3 regions of the Streptomyces umbrinus genome follow, and region 3 is predicted to be linked to each of the others. Evidence: riboswitches for the same ligand, from Rfam matches in the RefSeq annotation. Region 3 holds a riboswitch; each other region holds the start of a gene.
The links. Region 3 has a riboswitch for cyclic di-AMP ahead of QF035_RS30670 (LysM peptidoglycan-binding domain-containing protein). Riboswitches for the same ligand answer to the same signal wherever they lie in the genome.

Region 1: another riboswitch for cyclic di-AMP. It lies ahead of QF035_RS15580 (M23 family metallopeptidase); the one in region 3 lies ahead of QF035_RS30670 (LysM peptidoglycan-binding domain-containing protein).
Region 2: another riboswitch for cyclic di-AMP. It lies ahead of QF035_RS21240 (C40 family peptidase); the one in region 3 lies ahead of QF035_RS30670 (LysM peptidoglycan-binding domain-containing protein).

The regions. Positions count from the first base shown of each region.
Region 1 covers NZ_JAUSZI010000002.1:3,545,983-3,550,433, forward strand. The annotation lists gene QF035_RS15565 (bifunctional acetate--CoA ligase family protein/GNAT family N-acetyltransferase) at 1-852, opposite strand, end outside; gene QF035_RS15570 (HPr family phosphocarrier protein) at 1,144-1,425, shown strand; gene QF035_RS15575 (GntR family transcriptional regulator) at 1,760-2,455, opposite strand; gene QF035_RS15580 (M23 family metallopeptidase) at 2,761-3,534, opposite strand; cyclic di-AMP (ydaO/yuaA leader) riboswitch at 3,547-3,707, opposite strand; gene QF035_RS15585 (M16 family metallopeptidase) at 3,945-4,451, opposite strand, start outside.
Region 2 covers NZ_JAUSZI010000002.1:4,875,590-4,880,040, forward strand. The annotation lists gene pcrA (DNA helicase PcrA) at 1-1,073, opposite strand, end outside; cyclic di-AMP (ydaO/yuaA leader) riboswitch at 1,527-1,697, shown strand; gene QF035_RS21240 (C40 family peptidase) at 1,705-2,850, shown strand; gene QF035_RS21245 (hypothetical protein) at 2,916-3,269, opposite strand; gene QF035_RS21250 (C40 family peptidase) at 3,687-4,451, shown strand, end outside.
Region 3 covers NZ_JAUSZI010000002.1:6,937,891-6,942,341, reverse strand. The annotation lists gene QF035_RS30675 (DUF5959 family protein) at 82-1,017, shown strand; cyclic di-AMP (ydaO/yuaA leader) riboswitch at 1,374-1,538, shown strand; gene QF035_RS30670 (LysM peptidoglycan-binding domain-containing protein) at 1,542-2,285, shown strand; gene QF035_RS30665 (HAD family hydrolase) at 2,407-3,222, opposite strand; gene QF035_RS30660 (NAD(P)-binding domain-containing protein) at 3,535-4,451, opposite strand, start outside.

The DNA.
Region 1 (4,451 bases), 3.4 Mb from region 3:
GACGCGCTCGGCCCGGACGGCGACGACGGCGAGGTCGACGGGCTCGGGGATGTCACGGACGGAGCCGTATGCCGGCACTCCGCCGAGCTCCTTCTCCTGAAGTGCCCCGTTCACCGCGTACAGGCGCCCGGTGAAGCCCGCTTCGCGGAGGTTCTCCAGGACGCTGCGGCCCACTCCCCCGGGTGTGCGGCCCGCGCCGATGACGGCGACCGAGCCCGGCGAGAGGAGCCTGGCCACGGAGCGCCCCTCCGCCCGCTGCTCCCGCGCGCGCTGCACGGCCAGCGAGCGGTCGGTGGGCTCCAGGTCGAACTCCAGGCGTACGACGCCGTCCTCGAAGTGGCGCTTCTGCTGGTACCCGGCGTCCGTGAACACCTTGATCATCTTGTTGTTGGCGGGCAGCACCTCGGCGGCGAAGCGGCGGATGTCGCGCTCACGGGCGACGGCCGCGATGTGCTCCAGCAGGGCCGATGCCACGCCGCGGCCCTGGTGGGCGTCCTGCACGAGGAAGGCGACCTCGGCCTCGTCCGCGGGGGCCGAGGCGGGGAGGCCGTCGGCGTTGATGCGGTCGTAGCGTACGGTGGCGATGAACTCGCCGCCGACCGTGGCCGCGAGCCCCACCCGGTCCACAAAGTCGTGGTGCGTGAAGCGGTGGACGTCCTTGGCGGACAGGCGCGGATACGGCGCGAAGAAGCGGTAGTACTTCGACTCGTCGGACACCTGCTCGTAGAAGCTGACCAGGCGGTCGGCGTCGTCGGCCGTGATCGGCCGGATGCGCGCGGTGCCGCCGTCGCGCAGCACGACGTCGGCCTCCCAGTGAGCGGGGTACTCGTGCCGGTCCGGCGAGGTCTGCATGGGGCCCAGAGTACGGCTCGGGTCCGACAACGGCCGGTCCTGGTCGCGGGGGTTCATGTCCCGGATACATGGCGGAACGTGTCGGTACGTGTCCCGGGGTTCGTGTTCCGGAGGGGGCACACCCCAGGGGTTCACGTCCCGGCGACGGCGGGCTCGCGTCCGGCAGGGGCGCGAGGCAGTCTTGGGTGACCGAAGCCGCCTCGGGCCCGGAATCCGCACCCGCTCGGGGCACGCTTCACGATATGGAACAATGGTCTAGACAACCGTGAGACACCTGAAGGGCAGCATCACATGGCTGAGCGCCGCGTCAACGTCGGCTGGGCCGAGGGCCTTCACGCCCGTCCCGCCTCCATCTTCGTCCGGGCGGCCACGGCCTCCGGCGTCCCCGTGACGATCGCCAAGGCTGACGGCAACCCCGTCAACGCCGCCTCGATGCTCGCGGTTCTCGGCCTCGGCGCCCAGGGCGGCGAGGAGATCGTCCTGACCTCCGACGCCGAGGGTGCGGACGCCGCGCTCGACCGCCTGGCGAAGCTGGTCGCCGAGGGCCTCGACGAGCTCCCCGAGACCGTCTGATCTCGCGGACCACGTACGGCGGAGCCGCGTCGACCCGTATCGGGTGACGCGGCTCCGCCGTTTCTGTCTGCGTGGCGAGCGGCGATTTGCCCGCCCGTGACACCGGCGTTTTCCCGTAACCTCGCCGCCGTTTTGTCCGTACCTCACGCCGGTGCGCGACTTTCCGCCTCGCCGTCGGCACCATCCAGGCTTTTTCACATGCCCCGCGCACCGAGTTCCGCGCATCCGGTTCCGCGCATGCGGAAATCACGTGCGCGGAAATTCCCGGCACGTGGAAAAAGGGGCAGCAGAAATAGACCCCGGCGAATAACTCTCTTTGTATACGGCGCCACTGTTAATGCCGCAGGCCCGCCGTGTTTACGGGATGTTGCGAAGTCCTCACACGCTCCGCGCGGTCACCGCCGCCGGGAAAGCGCAGCCGGTGCGCGGCCATCGCCCGCTCGGTGTGCAGCGCCGTGATCGCCCTGGCCCGGTCGTTGTCGCCGCGCGCGACGGCGTCCACGATGGCGCCGTGCTCGGCCCAGGACTCGGCGGGGTGGGCGGGCGCCTCGACCGAATACATCCAGGCGATCTTGTGCCGCAACTGGGCGAGCGTGGAGGTCAGCGCGGGGCTTCCGGAGGCTTGGGCGAGCGTCTCGTGGAACCAGCCGCCGAGCGAGCGCAGATCCTCGCTGTTGCCCCTCCGGGCCCGCTCCTGGCCCAGCCTGACCAGGCCGCGCAGCACCTTGAGGTGCGCCTCGGTGCGGCGCTGGGCGGCGCGCGCGGCACCCAGCGGCTCCAGCAGCATGCGCATCTCCAGGAGGTCGGCGGCCTCCTGCTCGGTGGGCTCCGCGACGCACGCGCCCGCGTGCCTGCGTGTGACGACGAAGCCTTCCGCCTCCAGCGTGCGCAGGGCCTCCCGCACGGGGACCCGCGAGACGCCATACCGGCGCGCGAGCAGTTCTTCGGTGAGCCGGCTGCCGCGCTCGTAGACACCCGCGACGATGTCGTCACGGATCGCCGTGCATACCGAGTGCGCGGGAATACGCATGACCGGACCTCCGCCTTAACCCCCGCGAAACGCGGTCGATTGACGCTTGTTCGGTGACTCTATTGCAGAGAGCGGGAAATTCCGATGGCGGACCGGAATCCGTGGATATTTTTTGGACACACCTGGCTTCTGAACAGGCAGTCGTCCGGTGCAAAGTCGGCCGGGAAGTGGCCGAGAAGCCGTCAGGAAGTGATCAGAACCGCGCGAAGGCCCCGGCTCGGTGAGCCGGGGCCTTCGGGAGAGGTGTCCGCGCGGGCGGGCCGTTGCGTGGGAAGGCTGCCGCGTGGGAGGGCGGTCTCCGACCGTCAGACGTTCACGCCGTGCTGGCGGAGATACGCGATCGGGTCGATGTCCGAGCCGTACTCCGCGCTCGTCCGCGCCTCGAAGTGCAGGTGCGCCCCGGTGACGTTGCCGGTCGCCCCGGAGAGGCCTATCTGCTGGCCCGGGGTGACCGTCTGGCCGACCGAGACACCGAGGGACGACATGTGCCCGTACTGCGTGTAGGTGCCGTCGTTCATCTTGATGACGACCTCGTTGCCGTACGAGCCGCCCCAGCCGGCCTCGACGACGGTGCCGGCGCCCACCGCGTGCACGGCGGTGCCGCTCGCGGCGTGGAAGTCGATACCGGTGTGGCTGCCGGAGGACCAGACGGCGCCGCCGGCCTTGTAGCCGGTGGAGACGTACGAGCCGGAGATGGGCGCGGTGTACGACTTCAGCAGGCGCTCGCGCTCGGCCGCACGGGCGGCGCGGGCCTTGACCTCGCGCTCCTTCTTGGCCTTCTCCGCGGCTTCCTTGGCCCGCTCCTTGGCGGCGGCCTCGGCCTTCTCGCGGGCGGCGGTCTCGTCGGCGGCCTGCTGCTGGGCGGCGGCCTGGGCGTCGATCTGGTCGGCGACCGAGTCGCCGATGGTGATCGCCTGGGTCAGGGTCTGCTCGGCCGGGCTCTCGGCGGCGAGTGCGGGAGCAGCCAGGGTGCCGACCACACCGGTGGTGGCGAGTGCGGCGACGCCGACGGTCCGGTTGGTCGTGCGCTTCATACGGCTGGGACGACGGTGCTTCCCGGCGGCGCGAGTGAACGCCATGAAGTGGCTGGTCCTTTCCTTCCTTCTCGCCTACCGGGTTAGCTGACGGGTTCGGAGCAGGAAGGTCTCCTACGGACCCCCTTCGGGAAGGGCGTCCGATTCACCCCAGGGACTACGTATGGGTCCCCGGCTCCCCTGGCTCGCGCCGTACGGGGACTCGGCGATGACTGTCCGGTGCCGCGGGCGCGGCGCACTGCCTGACGAACAGCCGGACCGACGCTAAGCGGGGCGTCTTTCAATCAACAAACGGATCAAGGGTTTTGTAGCGCATGCCACAGGGCAGACAGGCAACCTCCCTATCAATACGGACAACCCGCAGTTCGGGTGCTGAAGTCCGGGCAAAAGGAGAACCCAGGCGACTCTTCGGTCACCTGGGTTCTCCGTGGAACGACCCTGTTCCGCTCCGCGTTCTACTCCGCTGTCACGACGCTGACTTCGCCGATTCCGAGGGCCCGGACCGGCTCCTCGATCTGCGCGGCGTCACCGACGAGGACGGTCACCAGACGGTCCACCGGGAAGGCGCTCACGGCGGCCGCGGTGGCCTCCACGGTGCCCGTCGCGGCGAGCTGTTGGTACAGCGTCGCCTGGAAGTCGTCCGGCAGGTACTGCTCGACCTGGTCGGCGAGGGTGCCCGCGACGGCGGCGGCCGTCTCGTACTTCAGCGGCGCCACGCCCACGAGGTTCTGCACGGCGATGTCGCGCTCGGCGTCGGTGAGTCCCTCGGCCGCGAGGGTGCGCAGCACCTTCCAGAGGTCGTCGAGCGCCGGGCCGGTGTTCGGGGTGTCCACGGAGCCGCTGATGGCGAGCATCGCGGCGCCCGTCCCGTCCGGCGCGGAGCGCAGCACCTGGCCGAACGCCCGCACACCGTAGGTGTATCCCTTTTCCTCGCGCAGGACGCGGTCCAGGCGCGAGGTGAG
Region 2 (4,451 bases), 2.1 Mb from region 3:
AAGATCGTCGTCGCGTTCGGGTAGTCCTCCTCGAACTGGAGGATGTTGCGGATGGTCGCGCCGCGGAAGGCGTAGATCGACTGGTCGGCGTCACCCACCACGCACAGCTCGGCCGGCGGGAGGTCGTGCTCGCTCGGCGGTACGTCGACCGGGTGCTCGGAGGTGCCGACGAGTTCGCGCACGAGTGCGTACTGCGCGTGGTTCGTGTCCTGGTACTCGTCGACCAGGACGTGCCGGAAGCGGCGGCGGTAGTGCTCGGCAACGTCCGGGAAAGCGCGCAGGAGGTTGACCGTCGTCATGATCAGGTCGTCGAAGTCCAGCGCGTTCGCCTCGCGCAGGCGTGACTGGTACATCGCGTAGGCCTGGGCGAGCGTCTTCTCGAAGCCGTCGGCGGCCTGGGCGGCGAAGTCCTCCTCGTCGATCAGCTCGTTCTTCAGGTTCGAGATCTTGGCGCTGAACGACTTGGGCGGGAAGCGCTTGGGGTCGAGGTCCAGGTCACGGCAGACCAGGGCCATGAGGCGCTTGCTGTCGGCGGCGTCGTAGATCGAGAAGGAAGAGGTGAAGCCGAGCTGCTTCGACTCGCGCCGCAGGATCCGGACGCACGCGCTGTGGAAGGTCATCACCCACATCGCGTTGGCCCGGGGGCCGACGAGCTGCTCGACGCGCTCCTTCATCTCGCCCGCGGCCTTGTTCGTGAAGGTGATCGCGAGGATCTGGCCCGGGTGCACCTTGCGCTCGCCCAGCAGGTGGGCGATCCGGTGCGTGAGCACACGGGTCTTGCCGGAACCCGCGCCGGCCACGATGAGCAGCGGCGAGCCGTGGTGGACCACCGCCGCGCGCTGGTTCTCGTTCAGCCCGTCCAGGAGCGCGGCCGGGTCCACGTGCGGCCTGGGCGCGCCGTCGCGGTAGTAGCCGTCCCGGCTCGGCGGCACGTCGAAGCGGCCGCCGAACAAATCGTCCGGAACGGGCTCCGACTCCGACGCCTCGTCCTCGGGCGGCGGCGGGGGCTCCTCCTCGTGGGCCCGCGAGGGCTTGAGGTCCGCCAGGAAGCTGTCATCAAAGAGGCTGCTCATCGCTCTCCGAGTCTAGGCGCCCCCACTGACAGCGTGCCGCCACCCTTGAAACTCCGCGGGCTCGCTCCGCGCGGGTGCGGGCTTCCGTGGCTGCTCGCCTCGGGTCCTGTCACCCTCCGGTGGGGGCTTGTAGCGGTCCGCGATCAGGCGGTCGGCCTGCGACTTTGCTGGAAGTCCCTGGGGGCCGGATCGCGGGTGCGGGTTCGTTGTGGCTTGTCGCGCAGTTCCCCGCGCCCCTAAAGGGCACTGCCCAAAGGGGCACTCCAGCGGGCCGGACTTCATCGAGTGGACAACTCGGCCCACACCCCTCCGAATTGGCCCGGGAGGGCGGGACTCAAAGCTAAGGTCACGAAAATGTATCGGGCATATCGCGCATCAAACTTCACAGGGGCCACAGGAATTAGCTAACTTTTATGTGGGCCGCACGACCCGCACCGGCGAACACGCCGGGCCGAGCGACCTCCGCCGAGTCCGGCAGGCCCTCGTGGCCGACGGAACCGAGGACCCACCGACCTTGGGGTGAATCGGTCCAACTCCCTTCGGGGAAACGGGCCGTAGGGCAAACCTTCCGGAGCACCCGCCCGAACCCGACAGCTAACTCGGTAGGCGGACGACGGAAGGAGACGCCCTCGTGGCGCCACACCGCAGGTCCCGGCCCCCCAGCCCCATGGGCATACGGACTCCGGCCCTCGCCACCGCGGCCCTGACCTCGGTGGCCCTCCTCTCCCAGACGGCGAACGCGTCCCCCTCCGAGGAGCCCAGGCCGAGCCTCGAGGAAATCGAGAAGAAGGTCGACGACCTCTACCGCCAGGCGGAGACGGCCAGCGAGAAGTACAACGCGGCCAAGGAGAAGACCACCAAGCAGAAGAAGCGCGTCGACACCCTGCTCGACGACGTGGCGCAGCGCACGGAGAAACTCAACGACGCGCGCGAGGAGCTCGGTACGTTCGCCGCCGCGCAGTACCGCACCGGGGCCGCCGCCCCCGACACCGCCTCCCTCCTCCTCGCGGACAACCCGCAGGACTACTTCGACCAGACCCAGCTGATGGACCGGCTCACCAGCCGCCAGAAGCAGTCCGTCGACGACTACGTGACGCAGCAGACCGCCACGACGGAGAAGCGGCAGGAGGCGTCCGAGAGCCTGGAGACGCTCACCAGGACGCAGAGGTCGCTGAAGACGTCCAAGGCGGACGTCCAGCGGAAGCTCGCCACGGCGCGCGACCTCCTCTCGAAGCTGACCACCGAGGAGAAGGCGCGGCTCGCCGCGATCGAGCGGCAGAAGCAGGAAGAGGCCCAGCGCAAGGCGGACGAGCTGGCCCGGCAGCAGGCGGCCGACGCCGAGCGGCGGCGCCAGGAGGCGGCACAGGGCACCGGGACCTCCACGGGCTCCGGGAGCGCCTCGGGGACCTCCGGGTCCGGCTCCGCCACCGCCAAGGCCGACAAGGCGCTCGCCTTCGCCCGCGCCCAGGTCGGCAAACCGTACGTCTGGGGCGCGAGCGGCCCCGGCTCGTACGACTGCTCCGGCCTCACCCAGGCCGCCTGGAAGGCCGCCGGCGTCACCCTCCCGCGCACCACCTGGGACCAGGTCAACGCCGGCACGACGGTCTCCGTGAACAGCGCCCAGCCCGGTGACCTGGTCTTCTTCTACGACGACATCAGCCACGTCGGCATCTACATCGGCGACGGCATGATGATCCACGCGCCCAAGCCGGGGGCGTACGTCCGCGAGGAGTCGATCTACTACATGCCGATCCACAGCGTGGTGCGCCCGGCGTGAGGTGCTTTTCGCCGACCTGAGCGGAAACAGGAGCCTGTTTCCGCTCGGGTCCAGAGCACCGCGAGTCAGGTCCAGAGCACCGCGATGAAGATGTTCGCCGTGGTGAGCCCGCCCACCAGGCCGAACAGGCTGTTCTCCACCTTCTCCTCGTCCCGTTTCACGTACACGAGGCCGAGGATCACGACCAGCAGGGCGAGCTTCACGCCGATCTTGATGTTGTTGACGGTCTGGTCGTCGGCCTGGTTGAGGCCGACCAGGATCGCGCCGGTGACCAGCATGGTCAGCGCGCCGTGGAGCATGGCGGGGCTGAAGCGGGCCGCGCCGTCACTCATGGCCTTCATCTGCGTGAGAAAGCCGCCGAGGAGGGACGCGATGCCGATGATGTGCAGGGCGACGAAGACATGAATGAGTACGTCCATGAGCCCGGACACTAACCAAACGCCTCAGCACCACCGCGCACCGCCCCCGGCGGAGCCCATAGCACCGGGTCGCCGCCCGTTTCCCCACAATCCGCGCATCGGTCACCACACCACGTCAAGTCGGCGGGCCCGGGCCCGGATCGCGGTCGTACCCGGTCAGCTCATGTCCGAGTCCCACCACTTCCGTACATGCCGTTACCCCCGCCGCGGTCCCAGGTTTAGCGTCCTTCACCAGGTGACCGGCTCCCCACCACCGCCCGGGTCAGGGGCGGCATCCGGACACCACCGCCGAGAAAGGTCCGGCGGCGGCCCGCTCCCCCTGTGCGGGCCGCCGCCGGACGTGCAACCGGCCCCTGAGGGCCGCCGCCGCGGCCGCACCAACGCCTCGGCGGCCGTACGGAAGGACGTGGATCGCACGTGGCAGCGCACCGCAAGCCGAGACAGCGCTCAGTCGGCGGCAGTACGGCCCGCACAGCCTTCACCATCGCACTGGCGGGCGCGGCGAGCGCGACCGGGTTCGAGGGGACGGGAACCGCCGCCCCCGAGCTGACACCCGCTCAGGTCAGGGCGAAGGTCGACAAGTTGTACCAGGAGGCGGAGGTCGCCACCGAGAAGTACAACGGCGCGAAGGAGAAGTCGACGAAGACGCGGGGCCGCCTCGACACCCTCCAGGACGAGGCAGCGCGCAGGACGGAACGGCTCAACTCCGAGCGGGACGCGCTCGGTTCACTGGCCGCCGCGCAGTACCGGGACGGCGGCGTCGACCCCGCGCTCGGGATCATGCTCTCCTCCGATCCCGACCAGTACCTGGACGGGGCCGCGTTCGCCGAACGGGCCGGCAGCAGGCAGGCCTCGAACGTGTCGCGCGTACGCCGACAGCTGCGCGAGATCGAGCAGTTGCGCGGGGCCGCCCACGTGGAACTCACCTCGCTCAAGGAGCGGCAGGCGGAGCTGAAGCGGCACAAGACGACCGTCACCGGGAAACTGGGAGAGGCACGGGATCTGCTGTCGCGGCTGTCGGACGCGGACCGGGCCCGTATCGGCGCCGACGACGCGGACACCGCGCGTGCCTCACGCTCCGCCGCGGGCCCGCGCGATCTGGGCGCCGGCGCGGGATCGTCGACCACTGCCCCCAACTCCCGGGCGGCGACCGCCATTTCGTATGCGTACGGGAAACTCGGC
Region 3 (4,451 bases):
GACGGCGAAGGCGTACGTGGACCCCACACCCGCAAACGCGTGTGCAGGGCCAACGACCGCAAACGCGTATGTAGGGACCCCATGACCGCCTACGCCTATGTGGGGCCCGAAGACATAAGGGAGGCCGTCCTAAGGGAGGCCGTCCGGCGCGGCGGAGGTGGCGCCCGGATCCGGACCCCGGCCGACCTCGACGCCTTCCTGTCCGCCCGCCCCGCCGACGAACTCGACGAGCCGTTCACCTTCGTCGTCGACGCCTCCGTGACCCTGCGCCTGGCCCCACGCCGCTCCGAGCACGTGGCATGCGCGGAAGGGGAACCGGTACGCGCCGCCGGGGAGTTGGGCTTCGCACAGACCTCCTCCGGCTGGGCGGTCACGTACGCGAGCAACCAGTCCACCGGCTACTGCCCCGACCCCGAATCGTGGCGGTCGCTCGCGGCGGCCCTCACCCGCGCGGGCATCTCCCACTCCGGCGCCCACACCAGCGGCTACACCCACCCGATCACCTACCGCCGCTGCCCGTCCTGCGCCGAGTGGAACTCCGTACAGGACGCCCATTTCGTCTGTGCCCTCTGCGACGCCGACCTCCCGGCCGACCACCGCACCGGCCCGACGGACCTCGCGCTCCTCGCCGACGAGGAGGGCAACTCGGTCAGGATCACGGTCCTCGGCCGGCACCCACTCATGACGGCGGGGCTCGCGGCCGAGATCGTCGTGGAGACGCCTTTTGTCAGCGGCCGCCTCGAACTCGCTCTGTGGCGCCGCCGACTTGAGACCTGGGGGCACGCTCTGGACGCCGCATTCGACCGCGGCGAGGACATCGCATGGATGACGGTGGAGCGAGGACCGTCGATTTCCGTTCGGCTCACGGGAGAACGGGATTGCCCCGAGGTGATCGTGGAGGACGACACGATTTCCATGGCCACCGTGTGCGTTCCCGTCGATCTTCCCCGGAACTGGATCGACAGCCACCGGCAGAAACTGCGTGACGTACTGACTCTCTGGAACCCAGAAGGCTGACCCTCTGGAACCCTGAAGAGCAGTGAGAACGTTTCTGGACAAGTAGTCCCTTATGCCGACTGGGCGGACATCCAGACCCCGCCCGACTTGCCCGTATTAGACACATCACGCACCTAATTCCCCACCTGCGCACGTGAATTGGGTCACGTCCGCTCCGGATGGCCACTTTGCCAAGCCGGTCGATTCACCTTTGCGCAAAGCAAGTTGAACTTCGCCTTCCGAATGGATCAAGAATTCCCATCTGCCCTGAACAGGCAAATGACATCTCCATGTGAATTCTGGGCTTGTTCACGGCATGTGCTCTCGCATACGTTCACGTCACTCCGGATGGACCGCCTAATCCTGCCGCCGCCCGGAGATCCCAACCACCCATTCACTCGCGTACGGCAGGAGCGGGGGACCCAGGTAAGCCGCCGGTCCGGATTCCGGAACGGCTCGGGGTGAAGCCGCGTGCAGCATGCGGCCGGGCAGCTCCCGCCCGAACCCGACAGCTCACCTCGCAGGCGTCGGAGAGGAAACGCGCCATGGCCGCACGAGGCAAGCACCGCCGCCCCAGAATGAACACCCTCACGCGCGGCATCATCGCCGCGGGAACCGGCGGAGCCGCGCTCGCGCTCCCCATCGTGGGCGCGACCGGCGCCCAGGCCGCACAGCCGGCGCAGGCCGCCCAGGTCGCACCGGCCGCGGTCCCGCAGGTCTCGCTCGTCACGTACAAGGTGGTCGCGGGCGACACCCTGACCAAGATCGCCAAGAAGCACTCCACGAGCGGCGGCTGGCAGAACCTGTACAAGGCCAACCGCGCGGTCATCGGCGACGACCCGGCGGTCATCCGCCCCGGCCTCAAGCTGACAGTCGGTACGAAAAATGTCCAAACCTCGACAAAGACGGCCACTGCGACCAAGGCGTCCACCGCGTCCGCCGTCACCCCCGCCGCCGCGAAGACGTACACCAACGACCTCGACGGCTGGATCAGGGAGTCGCTGGACATCATGGCCCAGCAGGGCATCCCGGGGTCGTACGACGGCATCTACCGCAACATCATGCGCGAGTCGTCGGGCAACCCGCAGGCCATGAACAACTGGGACTCCAACGCCGCGGCCGGTACGCCGTCGAAGGGGCTCCTCCAGACCATCGACCCGACCTTCAACGCCTACCACGTGGCCGGCACCTCGATGGACCCCTTCGACCCGGTCGCCAACATCACGGCGGCGTGCAACTACGCCGCCGCGAGGTACGGCTCGATCGACAACGTCTTCGGGGCCTACTGAGCGGGCCGGTACCGGGCCGACCAATGCCGGACGTTCTGGTGCCGGGTGTGCCCGCGGCGAGGGAGACCGACCTCTCCGCGGGCCGCCAGGCTTTCTCCTGACGCAGAACCCTGACTCAGAACTAGGGCCGCGAGCCGAAGAGCCGTTCCAGCACCACCGCGATGCCGTCCTCCTCGTTCGACAGGGTCACCTCGTCGGCCACCGCCCGGAGTTCGGGGTGGGCGTTGGCCATCGCGACGCCGTGGGCCGCCCAGTCGAACATCGGGATGTCGTTGGGCATGTCACCGAAAGCGATCGTGGTGGCGGGAGTGAGGCCGAGGTGTTCGGCCGCCAGGGCGAGACCCGTCGCCTTGGTCACGCCACATGGCTGGAGTTCGACTGTGCCGGGGCCGGACATCGTGACTGTGGCGAGGGAACCGACCGCTCCGCGGGCCGCGGACGCCAACTCGTCGTCGGACAGCAGGGGATGGCGCAGCAGCACCTTGCTGATGGGTTCCGTCCAGAGGTCGTCGCGGCGCAGGACGCGTACCGCGGGGAGCGTCGGGTGCGGCATCTCGTACCCCGGCTCGATGAGCGTGAGTCCGTCGACCCCGTCCTGGTCGACCGCGGCGTACACGTCCCCGACCTCCGCCTCGATCTTGCCGAGCGCCGTCTCGGCCAGCTCGCGGTCGAGGGTGACCGACCAGACCATGCGCTCGGCACCGGCGTCGTACAACTGCGCTCCCTGACCGCACACCGCCAGTCCCTGACTGCCCAGTTCGTCCAGCAGGGGGCGTACGCGTGGTGCCGGGCGCCCCGTCACCACAAGGTGCCTGGCACCTCTCGCGATTGCCATCGCCAGCGCGGCGCGTGACCTGTCCGAAAGGGTGTCGTCGCCTCGCAACAACGTCCCGTCCAGGTCAGTGGCGATGAGTGAATATGCAATCGGTGCGGCCATGATCAGAGAATACGGATCGAACGCCCCAACGACTCGACGGGAACCGGACGTCGTCCGGTATCTCGTCAGGCACAGGGGTCGTCACAGGCACCATCCGTCGGCCGTCCGGGGGCAAATCGCGGGCGAGGAGGAGCAGTTGGCCATGCCCTGCCTGCTCCCTCGCCCCCGGTCAACCGGCCCGTCGCCCGCCCCCGGGGCCCCATCTCCCGGTGCCCGGCCTCGTTCCATGGACGCGGCTCGCGCGCGACCTTCGCGCGGCTCGGCGGCTTCGGCGACGCATTGATGCGTACGCGCACGAAGCGGAGGTTCCGCTCAGCCGCGCGCCCCCACCAGATGCCGGACCAGCCTCGGTGAGGCGAACTCCGTCCCGCACACGAACCGCATCACCGGCCCGTACGAAGCGGCCGCCGACAGCCCCGTGAAGTACAGCCCGGGTACGGAGGACCTGAACCCGGCGCCCAGCTTCGGTGTCCTCCGGCTCACCGCCAGCTCCGTACGCAGTTCGTGCCCGAGGAAGTCCATCGCGGCGAGGTCGACGCGGTATCCGGTCGCGGCGACGACGTGGTCCGCGGAGAGTTCCTCGACGCGTCCGTCGAAGGTCTGGACGGCGAGGGCCGGGTGGCCGCCCGCCGATCCGGAGTGGACGATCCGCGACACCTCGCTCACCTGCACCTTCCCCTCGAACCGCTCCCGCAGCCACCAGGCGCCGAGGGGGCCGAGCACCCGGCGGACCAGGAAGTGACGGGCCTGCGGCGGCAGATGACGGTACGGGTGGGGGTAGTAACTGAGTGCCCACAGCGACCAGGCCCGGCCGAAGGGCGACTCGGGCCGCAGCCGCGGCTGCGTCCACGGGGGCGCGCCGAAGGCGACCGAGCCCTTGCCGCGCGCCACCACGCGCACCTGCGCGCCCGCCTCCGCCGCGAGCGCCGCCGTCTCCAGGGCGGACTGGCCCGCGCCCACGACGATCAGCTCCTTGCCGGAGAACCGGGACAGGTCGTGGAGCTGCGAGCTGTGCGAGACGGGCCCCGTGGGGGTCGGTCCGTCGGGTGCGGCCGCGGCCAGCTCGGGCGGCAGATACGCCAGCCCGGACAGCCCGGTCGCGACGACGACCGCCCGCGCGGTGAACAACTCACCGGAGTCCAGCTTGAGTTCGAAGCCGCCCGAGCCGCGCCGGCCGCCCTCCGGGCCACCTCGTCGGCCACCCTGCCCTGCATCCCCCTGATCGCCCC